Regions from separate parts of the Bacillus sp. JZ34 genome, predicted to be linked through region 3. Evidence: riboswitches for the same ligand, from Rfam matches in the RefSeq annotation. Region 3 holds a riboswitch; each other region holds the start of a gene.
The links. Region 3 has a riboswitch for thiamine pyrophosphate ahead of tenA (thiaminase II). Riboswitches for the same ligand answer to the same signal wherever they lie in the genome.
Positions count from the first base shown of each region.

Region 1: another riboswitch for thiamine pyrophosphate. It lies ahead of thiC (phosphomethylpyrimidine synthase ThiC); the one in region 3 lies ahead of tenA (thiaminase II).
Region 2: another riboswitch for thiamine pyrophosphate. It lies ahead of tenA (thiaminase II); the one in region 3 lies ahead of tenA (thiaminase II).
Region 4: another riboswitch for thiamine pyrophosphate. It lies ahead of thiT (energy-coupled thiamine transporter ThiT); the one in region 3 lies ahead of tenA (thiaminase II).

Region 1 covers NZ_CP096403.1:3,391,773-3,396,340, reverse strand. The annotation lists gene M1D90_RS17320 (HXXEE domain-containing protein) at 1-210, opposite strand, end outside; gene M1D90_RS17315 (TetR/AcrR family transcriptional regulator) at 321-890, shown strand; gene aroD (type I 3-dehydroquinate dehydratase) at 1,018-1,782, shown strand; TPP riboswitch at 1,877-1,985, shown strand; gene thiC (phosphomethylpyrimidine synthase ThiC) at 2,134-3,909, shown strand; gene M1D90_RS17300 (ABC transporter ATP-binding protein) at 4,111-4,568, shown strand, end outside.
Region 2 covers NZ_CP096403.1:3,012,527-3,017,094, reverse strand. The annotation lists gene M1D90_RS15330 (monovalent cation:proton antiporter family protein) at 1-1,766, shown strand, start outside; TPP riboswitch at 1,826-1,934, shown strand; gene tenA (thiaminase II) at 2,018-2,719, shown strand; gene tenI (thiazole tautomerase TenI) at 2,694-3,305, shown strand; gene thiO (glycine oxidase ThiO) at 3,289-4,398, shown strand; gene thiS (sulfur carrier protein ThiS) at 4,395-4,568, shown strand, end outside.
Region 3 covers NZ_CP096403.1:169,835-174,402, forward strand. The annotation lists gene aceB (malate synthase A) at 1-458, shown strand, start outside; gene aceA (isocitrate lyase) at 473-1,744, shown strand; gene M1D90_RS00820 (hypothetical protein) at 1,795-1,953, opposite strand; TPP riboswitch at 2,158-2,262, shown strand; gene tenA (thiaminase II) at 2,376-3,062, shown strand; gene M1D90_RS00830 (ECF transporter S component) at 3,059-3,658, shown strand; gene M1D90_RS00835 (ABC transporter ATP-binding protein) at 3,633-4,568, shown strand, end outside.
Region 4 covers NZ_CP096403.1:1,045,832-1,050,399, reverse strand. The annotation lists gene M1D90_RS05230 (GntR family transcriptional regulator) at 1-1,095, opposite strand, end outside; TPP riboswitch at 1,257-1,356, shown strand; gene thiT (energy-coupled thiamine transporter ThiT) at 1,468-2,052, shown strand; gene M1D90_RS05220 (class D sortase) at 2,094-2,651, opposite strand; gene M1D90_RS05215 (processed acidic surface protein) at 2,758-3,753, opposite strand; gene M1D90_RS05210 (hypothetical protein) at 3,933-4,121, shown strand; gene M1D90_RS05205 (response regulator aspartate phosphatase) at 4,246-4,568, shown strand, end outside.

The DNA of each region.
Region 1 (4,568 bases), 1.2 Mb from region 3:
GAGAACAGTTACACCAACAGCTAGAATAAATTCTTCGAGCACAGCGCAAACAAAAGAAGCGGTTTTGGCATGGCCGAATGGAGCTTTTTTCAGTTGTTTCAGCTTGCTTCGATATCTTTTGCCCCATGCCTCGACCATCACCATCTCTTCAAAATCATGCAGTATAAATAAGATCGGCAGCATCCAAGCCATAAATTGCATGTTTTCCATTTACATTCCCCCCTCTTATGTGCCACAATTGTGACATTTCATAGAGAACAAAGTCAATGAGCCAACGAAAAGTGCTACATTGCCATAAAAAGTGCGACAGGAGAGAGAATATGAAGCAAATGCCCTCAAAAACAGCTCAGCAATCTAAAAGCTGGCTGACGCTATCATTGTTGGAGCTTATGAAGGAAAAAAGCTTTTCAGACATCACCATTACAGAGATAGCGGAAAAAGCGCAGCTTGACAGAAGAACATTTTATCGGCATTTCCATTCAAAAAAAGATATATTAGACCGCTATTTTGAGCAGCTTTGCAGTGAGTATTCCAATTACATTGTTCAGGAAAAACATATTGACTTATCCAGTCTTGGACATGCATACTTCAACTTTTGGAGCCGACATGCCGATTTTTTACAAGCCCTTTATCAGAACCATTTGTTTTATTTGATTGTTGAGAAATATAATGAACTTCTACCGGATCTTCATAAAAAATTTAAAGAAGAAACCTTTCATTTTAAAAGCAAAATCGACTTGGAGTACGGGCTTTCATTCAGCGCAGGGGGCTTTTGGAACATCCTTTCAAAATGGTTTGAGAGAGGCCGGAAGGAAACTCCTGAAGAAATGAGTCATATTCTGCAAGGAATAGTAGATTCATTTTTAAACAAGCAAGCTATCGAAAGGTGATCTCATGTTGGTATATAAGTGCTTTAAGTGTTTAGCCTTCTTTCTTAATTTCTGCTTGTGCTTACGGCCAATCTTCGGTACCGTTAATGCAAAGACCCTTGTAATATAGAGAACAGGAGTGAGGCCGTTGTTGAATACGGTGAAGATCAGAGGGGTGGCCATCGGAGAAGGAGCCCCGAAAATTTGCGTGCCGCTCATCGGAAAAACGCATGAACAATTGAAAGAAGAAGCTGCTTTTCTTCTATCGATTAATCCGGATCTTGCCGAATGGCGGGCGGATTTTTTTGAGGATGTCGAAGACGTTGACAAAGTGAAAAAGGTATTGGCTGACATCCGGGAGATCTTAAAGGATATCCCGTTGATATTTACATTTCGCAGCGCGGAGGAAGGCGGCGAAAAAGAAGTCAGTAAGGAATTTTACTTTTCCTTGAATCATGCCGTAGTCAAAACAGGGCTGGCAGATGTGATTGATGTCGAGCTGTTCAATGAAGAGCATCATGTGGAAAAACTGGTTCAAGCGGCTCATATGCAACATGTCTTTGTCATTATATCCAACCACGATTTCGGGAAGACGCCGAGAGCGGAAGAGATCGTTTCCCGTCTCCGAAAAGCCCAGGATCTTGGCGCCGATTTCCCTAAGATCGCGGTGATGCCTGAAACACCGGCAGATGTGCTGGTGTTGCTTGAGGCGACTCATATGATGCATGAGCGGTATGCGAAGCGGCCGATTATCACGATGTCGATGGCCGGAAAAGGCTTGATCAGCCGGCTCGCCGGAGAGGTATTTGGCTCGGCCGTGACGTTCGGCGCAGCGAAAAAAGCATCCGCACCTGGCCAAATTGAGGCGACGGATTTGAAACATATACTTGATGTGCTTCATCGCAATTTATAATAATTGGGTGTGCCGCTATAGTGAAAAAGATTCATATATTTTTCCATCCTTTTCACTTGCTAAATCGGTGTGTTACGATAAAAAATGAATTGAATAGCTTTACTAGGGGTGCCCGACTGCGGGCTGAGAGAGAAACATGTGTTTCTTAACCCTTTGGACCTGATCTGGTTCGTACCAGCGTGGGGAAGTAAAAAGGATTCGGGAGAAGATGGGGAATGGGTATGGTCCGTCTGTCTTCCAGTGATTTTACTGACTGTAAAACCAGGTTCATCATATGAGCCTGGTTTTTTTGTGCTGGTGCTGTTCCGGAGTTTCGTCCTGATCAATTTTTTAGAGGGGAAGGATTTTTACATGAAACAGGAGTCAGTACAGCAAAAAAACATCTCGATTATGTCAAGTTTTTCAGGGAGCCGCAAAGTGTATGTCGAAGGGGCGCGACCTGACATTCAAGTGCCGATGAGAGAAATTTCGCTAAGTCCGACGACGGGTTCATTTGGCGCCGAAGAAAATCAGCCTGTCCGCGTCTACGACACGAGCGGTCCCTATACGGACGCGAATGCAGAGGTTGATATTCTGAAGGGGCTGAAACCTTTGCGGGCGACCTGGATCAGGGAGCGCGGCGATACCGAAGAATATGAAGGCAGAGAAATCAGACCGGAGGATAACGGCTATAAAAGCAAAGAGAAAGCGAGCAACAGCTATCCAGGGTTGAAACGAAAACCGCTGCGCGCGAAAAAAAGTCAAAATGTCACCCAGCTGCATTACGCAAGAAAGGGGATCATTACGCCCGAGATGGAATTTATCGCGATCCGAGAGCATGTATCTCCCGAATTTGTTCGTGATGAAGTGGCAAGCGGACGGGCGATTATTCCGTCAAATATCAACCATCCGGAAAGCGAACCGATGATTATCGGCCGCAACTTCCACGTGAAAATCAATGCCAACATCGGCAATTCCGCTGTCACCTCTTCGATTGAAGAAGAAGTAGAAAAAATGACATGGGCCATCCGCTGGGGCGCCGATACGATGATGGACTTGTCCACAGGTAAAGATATTCATACAACGAGGGAGTGGATCATCCGCAATTGTCCAGTTCCTGTAGGGACTGTGCCAATTTATCAGGCGCTTGAAAAAGTAAACGGCGTCGCGGAAGATCTCACTTGGGAGATTTACCGCGATACATTAATCGAGCAGGCTGAGCAAGGCGTTGATTATTTTACGATTCATGCCGGCGTCCTTCTTCGGTATGTGCCGCTGACGGCAAAGCGCGTCACTGGAATCGTATCCCGCGGCGGGGCAATTATGGCGCAATGGTGTTTGGCTCATCATGAGGAAAGCTTTCTGTACACTCATTTTGAAGAGATTTGCGAGATTATGAAAACATACGATATCGCATTTTCGCTCGGGGACGGCCTTCGGCCCGGCTCGATTGCGGATGCGAATGATGAGGCCCAATTTGCCGAATTGGAGACGCTCGGCGAGCTGACGGAAATCGCCTGGAAGCATGATGTTCAAGTGATGATCGAAGGACCGGGACACGTGCCGATGCATAAAATTAAAGAGAATGTCGACAAGCAGATGGAAATTTGCAAAGAGGCGCCGTTTTACACGCTCGGCCCGCTGACGACCGATATTGCACCGGGCTACGATCATATTACATCAGCAATCGGAGCGGCGATGATCGGCTGGTACGGCACGGCCATGCTTTGCTATGTGACGCCGAAGGAGCATTTGGGACTGCCGAACAAAGACGATGTCCGCGAAGGCGTCATAACATACAAAATCGCGGCCCATGCGGCTGACCTTGCCAAAGGGCACCCCGGCGCGCAAATCCGCGATGACGCGCTTTCGAAGGCGCGCTTTGAATTCCGCTGGCGGGACCAGTTCAATTTGTCGCTCGATCCGGAAAGAGCGCTTGAATACCATGATGAAACCCTTCCGGCGGAAGGCGCCAAAACAGCACACTTTTGTTCAATGTGCGGGCCTAAATTTTGCAGTATGAGAATTTCCCAGGATATTCGCGACTATGCCAAGGAAAACGGCCTTGATGAACAAAAGGCTATTCAAAAAGGATTGGAAGAGAAGGCGAAGGAATTTAAAAAAGCAGGCGGCAGCATTTACAGTTAAAAACGGGCAATACTGCAGATGAAAGGGGAACCTTTCATCTGTTTTTTTATAATATGGGGTTGACAGGTCGGAATAATATGAATTAGTATGTTGTTTAATATTTCGGAAAATTTCATCAGCGCTGATCGGTCAACCGAAGGCTCTTATCTCAATTGGGATAAGAGTTTTTTATTTTCAGTTTAGAAAAGAAAGGGGAACAAGATGTCTTTATCAATTCGTGTAAATGAAAAAACATTTGGAAACGGCAGCCTTAAAACAAGCGTGCTTCAAGACGTGAAACTGACGGTCGAAAACGGCGAATTTCTGACTGTCATCGGTCCAAGCGGATGCGGGAAAAGCACGCTCTTAAAAATCGCTGTCGGTCTTGACGGGAATTATGAAGGGCGAATCAGCATGAACGGAAGAGAAATCAAGGGCCCGGGGATTCAGCAAGGTTTCATCTTTCAGGAGCATCGGCTTTTTCCATGGCTGACGGTCGAGCAAAATATCGCCGCAGATTTAAGCCTGAAAGAACCGGCGGTGCGAAAAAAAGTCGATGAATTGATTGAAACGGTGCGGCTGAAAGGCGCGGAGAAACAGTATCCACGCGAGCTGTCCGGAGGTATGTCGCAGCGGGTCGCGATTGCCAGGGCTTTGCTCAGGGAGCCTGAGATTTTGCT
Region 2 (4,568 bases), 1.6 Mb from region 3:
GGTTAAGCATACCGGTGGTTGTCGCTGAAATTATCATGGGTCTTATTATCGGAAAAAGCGGGTTCGATCTGGTCGCCCAGCACGATACATGGCTCGAAACTTTATCGATGCTCGGATTTATCTTTTTAATGTTTTTAAGCGGGCTTGAAATCGATTTTTCCGCATTTGAAAAAGGAAAGAAAAAGCAGCTGCTTCCAAGCGGAAAGGAAGCGCCGAATACATTTAAAACGGCTTCGGTCATCTTTATTGCCGTCTTTATTTTATCGCTCGGCCTTTCTTACAGCTTTGTCATGGCAGGATTTATTGACAACGCCTTTTTAATGACGCTGATCATTTCGACAATTTCGCTCGGGGTTGTCGTTCCGACGCTGAAAGAAGAGCGTCTCATGAAGACGAATATCGGCCAGATTATTTTGCTTGTCGCCGTCATTGCCGATCTTGTCACGATGATTCTGCTTGCAGTGTTCGCCTCAATCTACGGGGACGAAAACAGCAATATGTGGCTGCTGATGATCTTATTTGCCGCCGGCGTCGTTTTATACCTGTTCGGAAGGGTATTTAAAAAGCGGCCTTTTGTCGAAGTGCTGTCAAAAGGAACGATCCAGATCGGCACAAGGGCGATATTTACGCTGATCATCGTACTTGTGGCGCTGTCCGAGTCGCTCGGTGCAGAAAACATACTTGGCGCGTTTTTGGCCGGGGTGCTTGTTTCGCTGCTTTCGCCGAACAAGGAGCTCGTTCAGCAGCTCGATTCATTCGGATACGGATTCCTCATCCCGATCTTCTTTGTGATGACGGGCGTCAAATTGGACATTTGGTCGCTGTTTGGCAATCCGAAAATTTTAGTGATGATCCCGCTTCTGTTTGTGGCTCTGTTAATCAGCAAAGTCGTTCCGGTGCTGTTTTTGAAAAAGTGGTATGACATGAAAACCGTGCTGGCTTCCGGTTTTCTCCTGACTTCCACGCTTTCTTTGGTGATCGCGGCGACAACGATCGGCGAGCGCATCGGCGTCATTGACGCGCAGATGTCCGGCGCGCTGATTCTGGTCGCTGTCATTACATGCATCATCACACCGACCGGCTTTAAAAAATTAATGCCGAAAACGGAAAGCGAAAAAGAGAAAAAGACGATCACCTTTATCGGCGCAAATCAAATGACGCTGCCAGTCACGCTCGAACTTTCTCCGGAAGATTATCACGTCAGAATCCTGCATGTCCGGCAGGAAAAAAAGGAAGAAAATCTGGCGGACCCGGTGTTTGATGTTGAAGTTTTGCCTGATTATGAATACGAGACGCTTCAATCATTCGGCGTTTTCCAAACGGATATACTCGTCGTGGCCACTGGCAGCGAAGAGCGCAATACAGGGATCGCACTTTTTGCGAAGGAGCAGAAAGTCGCGAGAATTATCGCCAGCGCAGATTCTCCAGACGCCGAATCCAGACTGAAAGATAACGGAATTGATACATTCTCCATTCTGCTTTCTACAAAAACGCTGCTGCGCGCGCTTATCGAGGCGCCTGGCGTTATGAAACTCCTGACGAACCAGGATGCGTCGCTGTATCAGATCAATATGAGCAATGAGCGATTTGACGGTGTTCTGTTAAGGGAGTTTCCGTTTACGGGAGATGTTATCTTCGTCCGAATTTTCCGCGGGGTGGACAGCATCGTGCCCCACGGGGATACAAGGCTGCAATTGGGTGACAGGCTGATCGCCACCGGTTCGCGCGAATATATTGCGGAATTGAGAAAAACGCTTGGAGACTGATGCTTGACCATTTTGCAATTCGTGATAAGATAAAAGTATAAACTGAATGAACAAGAAATGTTTTCCACTAGGGGAGTCCTTGATAAGGGCTGAGATAAAAGTGTGACTTTTAGACCCTCATAACCTGAACAGGTTCAAACCTGCGTAGGGAAGTGGCACGGTATTTGAGTATGTATTTATGCAAATTCCAAACCACTTTCCTTGCGGGAAAGTGGTTTTTTTATGTTCAGAATCGAAGGAGGAGCCTCGAAATGAAGTTTTCAGAAGAATGTCGAAACAGCGCTGCAAAATGGTGGGAAGGCAGTTTTGTCCATCCGTTTATTCAAGGGATTGGAGACGGCACACTTCCGGTTGATCGATTTAAATACTATGTCATGCAGGATTCCTACTATTTGACCCACTTTGCCAAAGTCCAATCCTTTGGTGCGGCATATGCTCGCGATTTATATACGACAAGCCGGATGGCTGAACACGCGAAAGGCACATATGAAGCCGAGATGTCGCTCCATAGGAAATTCACCGATCTATTGGGAATCACAAAGGAAGAACTGGAGTCGTTTCAGCCGTCGCCGACAGCGTATGCGTACACATCGCATATGTACCGTTCTGTCGTGAGCGGCAGTTTTGCGGAAATACTGGCCGCTTTGCTTCCTTGCTATTGGCTCTATTATGACGTCGGTGAGACGTTAAAAACGTGCAGGCCTGACAGCGCGATTTATCAGGAATGGATCGCGACATACGGAGGCGACTGGTTTAAAGAACTTGTGACAGAACAGATCAACCGCTTCGATGAGCTGGCTGAAAACGCCGATGAGAAAACGCGCGCGAAGATGAAGGAGAACTTCGTCATCTCCAGCTTCTACGAATACAGCTTCTGGGATATGGCCTACCAAAAAGAAAGCTGGTCAAAAAGCGGGGTGGATCAGCTTGCATCTGCACGCGATCACCGATGACAAGCACTCTGTGGAAGAGCTTGCTGCAAAAATCATCTCGATTCAAAATGCCGTTGACTTTATCCATATCAGGGAAAGATCAAAAAAAGTAAGTGAAATATCAAGTTTAATCGACCGCCTTGCCGAAGAAGGGGTTGATAAGCGGAAACTGATCATCAACGACAGGGTTGATATCGCTTTGTTTCATCACATTCACCGGGTTCAGCTGCCTTCACACGGCTTTTCCGTCAAAAGTGTGAGGAGCCGTTTTCCGCATTTGAAAATCGGAAAGTCCGTCCATTCGCCAGAAGAAGCGGTTCAGGCTGAAACTGAAGGTGCAGATTACGTGCTGTTCGGCCACATTTTTGAAACGGACTGTAAAAAGGGCCGGAAAGGAAGAGGAGCTCTCAGTCTGGCTGAAGTGAAGGCGGCTGTCCGCATTCCGGTCATTGCGATCGGGGGTATCACCGAACAACGACTGGCGGAAGTCAAAATGGCAGACGGCATCGCCGTGATGTCGGGGATCTTTTCTCATGACAGACCGGATGAGGCGGCCGCGCGGCTTGCCTGTCTCGCGAAGGGAGATTCATATGAGAAAGCGCTATGATACGATCGTGATCGGCGGAGGCATCATCGGGACATCCATCGCTTACCATCTTGCGAAAGCGGGGAAAAAAACGGCCGTGTTTGAAAGCGGAGAAGTCGGCAAAAAAGCGACGAGCGCGGCGGCGGGCATGCTCGGCGCCCATGCGGAATGCGATAAACCCGGTACCTTTTTCGAATTTGCCAGAGTCAGCCAAAAAGCCTATCAGCGGCTGACGGGCGAATTGAAAGACATAAGCGGCATCGATATCAGAAAGCATGACGGAGGGATATTAAAGCTGGCATTTTCAGAAAGCGACCGCGAACACCTGATGCAAATGGCTGCACTGGATTCAGTGGAATGGCTTGAAGCCGCTGAAGTATATGAGCTGGAACCGCATGCCGGAAAAGGGATTCTCGGCGCTAATTTCATTCGGGACGACATCCATGTCGAACCGGCCGCAGTGTGCAGGGCATTTGCCAGGGGGGCCCGGATTCTCGGTGCCGAGGTCTTCGAGTTTACCCCCGTTTTATCGATCGAATCTGAAGCGGGGGCCGTCCGCGTCACTGCTGCTTCATGCACCGCGGAGGCGGAGCACGTTGTCATTGCAAGCGGTGTGTGGAGCGGTGCTTTCTTTAAACAGATCGGCATAGACAAAAGCTTTTATCCTGTCAAAGGGGAGTGCCTGTCTGTGTGGAATGACGGCATCCCTTTGACGAGGACGCTTTACCATGATCATTGCTACATCGTTCCGCGCCATAGCGGAAAGCTTGTCGTCGGCGCGACAATGAAGCCCGGGGATTGGAATGAACAGCCGGAACTTGGCGGAATCGAGGAGTTGATCCGAAAGGCCAAGTCGATGCTCCCTGACATTGAATCCATGAACATCGACCAATGCTGGGCCGGATTGCGCCCGGAAACAGGGGATGGCAATCCATATATCGGCAGACACCCTGAAAATGACCGGATATTGTTTGCTGCCGGACATTTCAGAAACGGCATCCTCCTGGCACCTGCAACCGGTGAGATGATAGCTGACATGATCCTCGGCAATCCGGTCAAAACAGAGTGGGCCGAGGCGTTTAAAGCGGAGCGAAAGGAGGCTGTGCACAGGTGAACATTCAGCTCAACGGCCGGAAAATAGAGTGGAGAGATGACGGCGGCACGATTTACGATTTACTCGCATCCTACAGTTTGGAGAATCGTGTTGTCGTTGTTGAAAGAAACAGGCAGATTATCGGAAAAGACCAATATCAAACAGTCAAACTGGAAGAACACGATGTCATC
Region 3 (4,568 bases):
ATCAGCATATGCCGTCGGCGAACCAGATTCATAGAAAGCGGGAAGACGTAAAGGTCGAGGAAAAAGACTTGCTGGAAGTACCGCAAGGCCGGATTACAGAAGCAGGCGTCCGTACCAATATCAGCGCCGGCATCCGCTATTTAGCTTCATGGCTGTCGGGCAGAGGCGCCGCTCCGATCGACCACTTAATGGAGGACGCAGCAACGGCGGAGATTTCCAGAGCCCAGCTTTGGCAATGGATTCGCCATCCGAAAGGGGTTCTTGACGATGGCCGGAAAGTCAACGCCGAAATGGTCAAGATGATGAAAGAGGAAGAAATGCAGAAAATCTTCGAAGAAGCCGGCATAGAACGTTTTCGGAGCGGCCGGTTCGAAGAGGCCGGACAGTTATTTGAACAGCTGATTTTGGATGATGAATTCGCGGAATTTCTAACGATACCCGCTTATGAAAAAATATGATGGGGGAATGTGCGATGCTGAAAGAAAAACAACTCGCAGAAAGCTGGGAGCATGAAGAACGCTGGAAAGGGATCACAAGGCCGTATCAGGCGGCTGACGTTATTCGGCTGAGAGGCACGCTTGAGATTGAATACACGATTGCAAGGCGCGGCGCCGAAAAGCTATGGAAGCTTCTCCACACAGAGGATTTCGTCCCGGCGCTGGGCGCTTTGACCGGAAACCAAGCCATGCAGCAAGTAAAAGCCGGATTGAAAGCGATTTATTTAAGCGGTTGGCAGGTGGCTGCTGATGCCAATTTGTCAGGGAGCATGTATCCTGACCAAAGCCTTTATCCGGCAAACAGCGTGCCGGAAGTTGTCAAAAAAATTAACCGCACGCTGCAGCGCGCCGATCAAATCCATCATATGGAAGGGAAAGAAGACATCGATTGGTTTGCCCCGATTGTGGCCGACGCTGAAGCAGGCTTCGGCGGACAGCTGAATGTGTTCGAGCTGATGAAAGGTATGATTGAAGCCGGCGCCGCGGGAGTTCACTTTGAAGACCAGTTGTCGTCTGAGAAAAAGTGCGGGCATTTGGGCGGGAAAGTGCTGCTTCCGACGCAAACGGCGGTGCGTAATTTGATTGCCGCGCGCCTCGCCGCAGACGTGATGGGAGTCCCGACCATTCTTATTGCCCGTACGGACGCGAATGCGGCCGACCTGATCACAAGCGACGTCGATTCATATGATGCGCCGTTTTTGACGGGAGAGCGAACAGCGGAAGGGTTCTTCAAAACAAAGCCGGGTCTTGATCAGGCGATTGCGAGAGGTTTGGCGTATGCGCCGTATGCCGATTTGATCTGGTGTGAAACGTCTGAGCCGAATATTGAAGAAGCCCGCCGGTTTGCACAGGAGATCCATGAAAAATTCCCGAGCAAACTGCTCGCCTACAACTGCTCCCCTTCGTTCAACTGGAAGGCCAAACTGGATGACAACACCATCTTGAACTTCCAGAAACAGCTCAGTGAAATGGGCTATAAATTTCAATTTGTCACACTGGCAGGCTTCCACGCCTTAAACCACGGCATGTTTGAATTGGCCCGTCAATATAAACACCGCGGAATGGCGGCGTATTCTGATCTGCAGCAGGCCGAGTTTGCCAGCGAAGTCCACGGCTATACGGCGACAAGGCATCAGCGCGAAGTCGGAACGAGCTACTTTGATGAAGTCGCCCAGGTTGTGACAGGCGGGACTTCATCAACCACTGCACTGAAGGGATCGACTGAAGCGGAACAATTTCAATCCTAAAAACGTAAAAAGCCGCCCGTCATGGGGCGGCTTGCTTGTTGTCTATCAAGTTAGCAATTGACATCATTGGAAGGGGCGGTAAAAGGGTTTTCCCTAATAACAGTCAGTGTCTGATGATTCTTGTTGTTTCTTTTGGCCGGCCGGTTGTCTTTGCTGAAAGAATAGAACAAATACACAGCCATTGTCAAAATCAAGATAAACATCATCATAAATATCCCCTCCAAATTTTTTTGTCTTCACTATATTAGACGAACAAGCCCGCAAAAGGTTTCAGAAAATTAACATTTTTCCATAAATATTTTTACCCACCTCATCTTCTGTATGAAACCCGGCGGTTCTATACAAGAATAAAACTGAAAAACTCAGGTTGACATCATATTCATTGATGTGTAGAGTAAAAGTTAATGTAATAGGAAGTCCACTAGGGGAGCCGTAAGCCGGCTGAGACAAGAAGCGATCTTGGACCCTTTGAACCTGATCTAGTTCATACTAGCGGAGGGAAGTGGAGCCGGTGTCTTTATGATTTCATCATACAAAGGCCGCTCCATTTTGGGGCGGCTTTTTTGCGTAAAAAGCGGCTCGCTCCCCCTGTGCCTTCCTTATAAAACCGATTGCTGAGGAGGCTATCTACATGAGTTTTTCTGCAGAACTTCGCCGCGAGGCAAACCCTATTTTTGAAGCCATTTTTGAGCATCCGTTTGTATTGGGACTGGCGTCCGGCAAGCTGAAAAAGGAGCAGCTTATTCATTATGTGAAGCAAGATTACGAGTATTTGAACGCTTTTATTCAAATCTACGGAATTGCGATTTCCAAGTGTCAAAACCGGAAAGACATGGAGATGTTTCATGAGCAGATTTCATTTGTATTAAACAGCGAAGTGCACCCGCACAACAACCTGTGCCGGGCCGCGGGGGTGGAGTATGAATCTCTGCAGGGCTATCCGCTTGCGCCTTCTGCCCATCATTATATCCACCATATGCTGACGGCGGCGCACGAAGGCACGCTGGGAGAGATATTAGCCGCCTTGCTGCCTTGTCCGTGGACATATTGGGAGATCGGAAAAAAACTGATGATGGACGTTCAGCCTGACCCGTCGCATCCATTTTATGACTGGATCTGTTTTTACGGAGACAGAACCGATTCAATCACGACGAAGTTTTGCGCCCGCCTGGATGAATGGGCCGAAACAGCGGGCAAGGCTGAAAAAGAAAAAATGAAGGAGCTTTTTTTGCAAAGCTGTCAGCTTGAATACGGCTTTTGGGAGATGGCTTATACAGTTGAAGATTGGCCTGTGGAAATGGAGGCGGTGAGACGATGAATTGGAACATGAAAGAAGTCGTGATGGCAGTGATCTTGTCCGTTGCATGCGGCGTCATTTACTTAGGATGGTCCACCTTGTGGATCCCTGTTTCAGCTATTGTCGGGCCTGTCGGAGCGAACTTTATGTTCGGCATTTGGGTGATCGCCAGCCCGATTGTCGCTTATATCATCCGTAAACCGGGTGCGGCGCTGATTGCCGAGACGGCAGCTGCGGCGGTCGAACTGCTGACCGGAAGCCACTTTGGACTGTCAGCATTATTAATCGGTGTGTTCCAGGGAGCCGGTGCGGAAATCGCGTTTGCGATCTTTCGCTATAAGCGTTATAACTTGTTTACCCTTATGCTTTCCGGTGCGCTTGCCGCGGTCGGAAGCATGACATACAGCCTGATGGCGAACGGTTTTGCCTACTATACGACGCAAACGCTGATCATGACGCTTATCATCCAAATCATCAGCGGCATTGTACTCGGCGGCTGGCTGGCAAAAGCCGTTGTCGAAGCGCTTGCGAAAACGGGAGTCCTGAATCAGTATGAGATCATGAAGGAACAGCGGAAGAAGGATGATGCCGATGCGTTCATTTCTCGGATGCAGTAACCTTTCCGTCCGTTTTTATCATCGTCCTGAAACAGTCCTAGACCGGGTCTCGCTGTCGATTGGGCAGGGAGAAAAAGTGCTGATACTCGGTCCGAGCGGAAGCGGCAAATCGACACTGTTGTCCGTGCTTTCCGGCATCATTCCTGAACATGTCGAAGCTGAGGTCAGCGGAGAGGTCAATCGCAGAAAGAGCGCCGGCGTTATGTTTCAGGATCCGGATTCGCAGTTCTGCATGCTTCATGTTGATGAGGAAATCGCTTTTAGCCTAGAAAACCGGTCTGTCTCCCCAAAAGATATGGACGGCATCATCTCGGAGCTGATGGAGCAAGTCGGATTAAAGATAGATAAGAAAACGCCGATCGAAACCTTGTCAGGCGGTATGAAGCAGAGACTGGCATTAGCGTGCCTGCTCGCTCTGGAGCCTGAAGTGCTGTTTTTTGACGAGCCGACGGCGCAGCTGGACCCGGCCAGCCGGAAAGACATCTTTGCCTTGCTTCGTAACGTTTCACGAAAAAGCGGACAGACGATGGTGTTCGTCGAACACGTGCTGGACGGCTGTATCGAGTGGATGGACCGCGTCATTCTTTTCAATGGAAAGGGACAGATCATCGCTGACGGAAAGCCGGAAGAAATCGTGAAACATTTTCAGCCGGAGATGAAAGCGGCGGGCATCTGGCAGCCGAAACTGTACCCTGCGGTATGGGAAGATGTTATCACACAAGATGATCATCCGCTCGCCGTCAAGCTCTCTTCTACATTGAAAATGAAAGAGGAGGAGGCGAAAAACAGGCCTGCAGCTGACAGAGACATATTGATCCGCGCAGACGACGCGGCGATCGGCTATCGGAAAAAGATCGTTGCCGACGGCATCACCTTTGAGATTCCAAGGGGAGAATGGATTTCGGTCATC
Region 4 (4,568 bases), 880 kb from region 3:
TTTCAGCTTGGCGGTCGAATGTCTGACAACCAGTTCAGGTTTGTAGACGGTGGAATGTTCAAGCTGATTCGTGTTGCGTCCCTCAACTTTGGCAATCATCCATTTTGCCGCCTCAATCCCCATCTGCATTTTCGGATGAGTGACTGACGTCAGCTTCACTTCAGATGCCTCGCTCAAATGTGAGTTGTCATATCCGACAATCGAAATGTCTTCCGGCACTTTCAAACCGAATTCCCTCACGACATCCAACACCAAAAGCGCTATCTCGTCATTATAGCAGAATATGGCAGTCGGACGGTCTGATGAAGAAAGCCGCTTCCTGGCTTCAGCTATCGTTTTTTGTTTTTTGTTCTCTGTTGTGTACGTCACGACCATTTCAGGGTAAAACGACAAGCCGTTTTCTCTGAAAGCACGGATAAATCCTTTCATCCGGTTGGCGCCCTGCATATCGTCCTGTTTAAAGAAACCGAACACTTTTTCATGGCCGAGTTTAATCAAATGCTCAGTGGCGATAAAGCCGCCGTGTTCATCATCCAAAATGAAATGGGGTGGATTTAGCTCCTGATAAAATTGGTTGATCATCAAATACGGAATATGATGTTGTTCAAGCGTCAGATAGTAACTTAAATTCGGGTTAAAGCTTCCTGTTTTCGTCGGCTCCACGATCAACCCAGCAATTTTTTTATCGAGCATATTCACAAGGCATTGTTTTTCTTTTTCAATGTCATTATTGGTGCTCGCGACGACAAGGGTGTATCCTTCGCTGGACAGTGACGATTCGATTCCTCTTATAATAGAAGGAAAAATGTAATCCGAAAGGTAAGTCGTAATAACCCCGATCATCTTATTTCTTTCCCTTCCTTTTTCAGAAAGCTGAAGACGGTGAGAGCAATACGTCCCTGAGCCCTGCTCTCTGTATAAAAGCCCTTCATGAACAAGGTCGCCAATCGCTTGCCGGATCGTGTGCCTGCTTACATCAAATATTTTCATCAATTCGTTTTCCGAATGAATTTTTTCCCCCGGCTTCACTTTGCCTTCATATATCCACGATTTAATTTTATTTTTCACCATGCTGTATTTTGTAGGTTCACTCATCAGATCAACCCTTTACTGATCTTGTACGTACGAATACGTTCTATTATAAAGGAAAAGATGTTTGCATTGCTACATATTGGAGAAATTAAGCAAAATTTTTCGAAAAATCAGCTTGTCGTCCGTTTCTTTTTTTAGTATAGTAGAATATAACTAAATAACTTGATGACCACAAGGGGAGCCTCGAGGCTGAGAGTGAACGACCGTTCTGACCCTTTGAACCTGTTAGTTAACGCTGGCGTAGGGATGTGGCAAAGTCATTTCTAATTGCATCCAAAGCAGTGCGTGGAAAACTTTCCTACTCCTTCCCCGCATTGCTTTTTTTATTGGGAAAGAAGTCCAGTATCCCTTTGTTCATCAAAAGTGAGGGTTATGATGAATCAATCTAAACAACTTGTACAGCTGATTGAAATTGCGTTTATGACAGGAATAGCACTTATACTTGATATGGTGTCCGGAATGTTTTTAAAAATGCCTCAAGGCGGTTCAATCGCAGTCATGATGATTCCGATCTTCCTGATTTCCTTTAGATGGGGGCTGAAGGCAGGGCTGGCAACCGGGTTTTTAGCCGGATTGCTTCAGTTTGTCACTGGAGGATTTTACGTTTATCATCCTCTGCAGCTTCTTCTTGATTATTTTATCGCGCCTACGGCCGCGGGTATCGGCGGCTTTTTTGCCGGATCGATCAGAAACGCTTCAATCGAGAAACAAAAAGGAAAGATCATTTTCTATGTTACGCTGGCCGTCTTTCTCGGAAGCGGACTGAAATTTCTCGCTCATGTCATCAGCGGCGCTGTCTTTTTTGGAAACTATGCGCCTGAAGGCACTCCGGTATGGATTTATTCCTTGGTATATAATGGAACATATATGCTTCCGTCTTTCATTGTCTGCACAATTGTCCTTTGTTTACTGCTGCTAACCGCGCCAAAACTCCTGGAAAACAGATCAGACATGAGATAGCATAAAAAAACAGCGGACTCGCCTGAGATTCCGCTGTTTTTTTATGATTTAATCAAATCTGCGACCAATATATACCGCTCCGGTGCTGAACCGATAAAGTCAAAAGGATAGCAGGTGGAAACCGTCAATGTTGCTCTCGGCTTTGGTACAATCACCGTCCGGTCATCCGCATCCACGATCCGCACCTTTTTCACTTTGTATGTAAAAGTTCCGTAGGAAGCTTCAACAATTAACTGATCGCCCTTCCCCACTCGGCCGAGTTTTCGGAAAACCGTATCCCGGTGGCCTGATAAAACCGAGTTGTCATCTTCTCCAGGCAGAACGGAACCAGCGAAATGGCCCACGCCTTTTTGCAGCTCGTCTTCATCTGTCCCGTGATATATAGGAATCCTTGCATTGATTTTCGGAATGACAAGATCACCGATTTTCTCCCCGGTTTTAAATGTTTGATCAATCACCGTTTTTTCTTTTTTCGCCGTCTGAATCGGAGGTTTTTCAGGCTTTTCTTCTTCTTTCATCTGCTGAAATGAAAAAAGAGCGTAGCCGTGCATTAACTTGAACACATTCGTTGTTGTAAAATAAGCGCCGCACACAACCATCACAATAGCTGCGAGCCAGATGATTTTTTTTCGATGTGCCTTAATTTCCTTTCACTCCTTATAAAAACTTCCCATTCTCTACATAATTAGAATGGGAAGTGACATGTTAAGCCGCTTTGCGAAGCCTTCTGATCATGAAGAATCCGCCAAACATCAGAACGGCGCCTAAGATCGACCATTCCGCGTAATGCCCGGCTGTCTTTGGAAGCTTTGCACCTTTAACCGTCTTTTTCACATGAGATGGCTTTGAATCATGTTTGACAGCCGTTTGGGTTTGCTTCACTTTTGACCCTGTATCATGAATTAAATCAGATCCGATCATGTCAGGCGTCAGCAATACATCCAAAATGAAGTTGCCTTGCAGATCGTATACTTCCACCAGAAGGCTTGCTCCCTTCAGATCTTCCGCGCTGACAAGCGTTGTCAAAGACACTTCTTTTTTCTTTCCGTCTTTAACAAGATAGTATTTTGTTTTCACTTCAAGCGTCTTCTGAAGATCGTTTAAAATGGATAGCATTTCAGCGATATCCTGAGCTGACAGCTCTGATACAGACTCGAAATCGGCTACCGCTTCAAGACGTTCTCCAAGAGCCATCAAATCATTTTCAAGGTTTGGATTTTTATCGCGCACCTTTCGGAGATGATTCACGAGCCTTTCCCACTCCTGATCATCCACACCCAATTCTTGAAACAGGTTCCCGATCTGAAAATCGTCTTCTTCATATGTCACAGTGAAAAGCGCATCATCCAATTCGTATTCAAACATAAACACGTCGAGAATGTTTTGGCCGCTTTCCATATAGCCATTTTCAACAAAAAGGTCAGCCGCTTCTTTTTCGCTCAATCCGTATTCTTTTAAATAGGATGCCAAAAGTTGATTAGTCAGTCTTTCCCCTAAAAAATCTTTCAACTCTTCCACCGACTCAAAATCTTTTAAACTTTCATCATATGTATCCTGTAAATAAGCTTCCAATTCTTTTTCTGTCATTCCTATTTCTTCAAGATACTCTTGAAGCTCGGCCTGTTTCGGCGCGGCAAAAGCACCAGCTGCCGGCACTAAAACCAGGATGCAGACCAATAGTGACATCAGCCTTTTTTTCATTTCTTATGACCCCCTAAATTTATCTTTCATTTTGATTATAGTGGAAATATTTTTAAAAACATGTATTGTAATTGAAAATCTTTTCGTCTATAATATTTTGTTCTTTTTCCTGTTTAAACAGGCATAATCTTCCCCTCTATTGAATGTAATATAGTAAAGCGAATAGAGGAGGTATGCAAATGAACCCTTACTATATGATGCTCTTATGTTACGTCCTATCGATCATCCACTTTTTAATAGGCTACCGGGAAGCCCTGAAAATAAGCGGAGCTGACGGGCTGGTCAACGGAACCGCAATGATCTCCTGTATTCCGCTTGGCGCGGTTTTCGCTTTTTTCGCGCACTTTTTTTGGAAAATGACGATTTAATTTCAGAAATGAACTTTTCACCGGCGAACTTGCATTTCAGCGTTATTCACAGACGGCAGCAGTTTATGCTATGATTAATAGAACTTCAATTTACAAAAAATTCACAAAGATTGGAGGGAAGAGAATGGCCAAAGCCGTGGCTTCACAAGAAGTCGCCAATATGCTCAACGACTGGTACATACTGATGAAAAAAAGAGACATTTCAGGCTCAATCGAAATGAAAGATGACATAGATAAAGCAATTGAAAAAATGGAAGAAGATCATGACGTTCTACTCTATTATCAAATGCTCGATTTTCGCTTAAGGCTCCTTCTTGAAGATATCTCCCAATCTTCCACCGAAAAATTGGAGGCCATCAGTTTTCAAGACAAAGATCCAAAAAGTACGGACGACAAGCTGAATTATTATTTTTACCTGTTTAAAGGGATTTATGAGGACTACAAGCA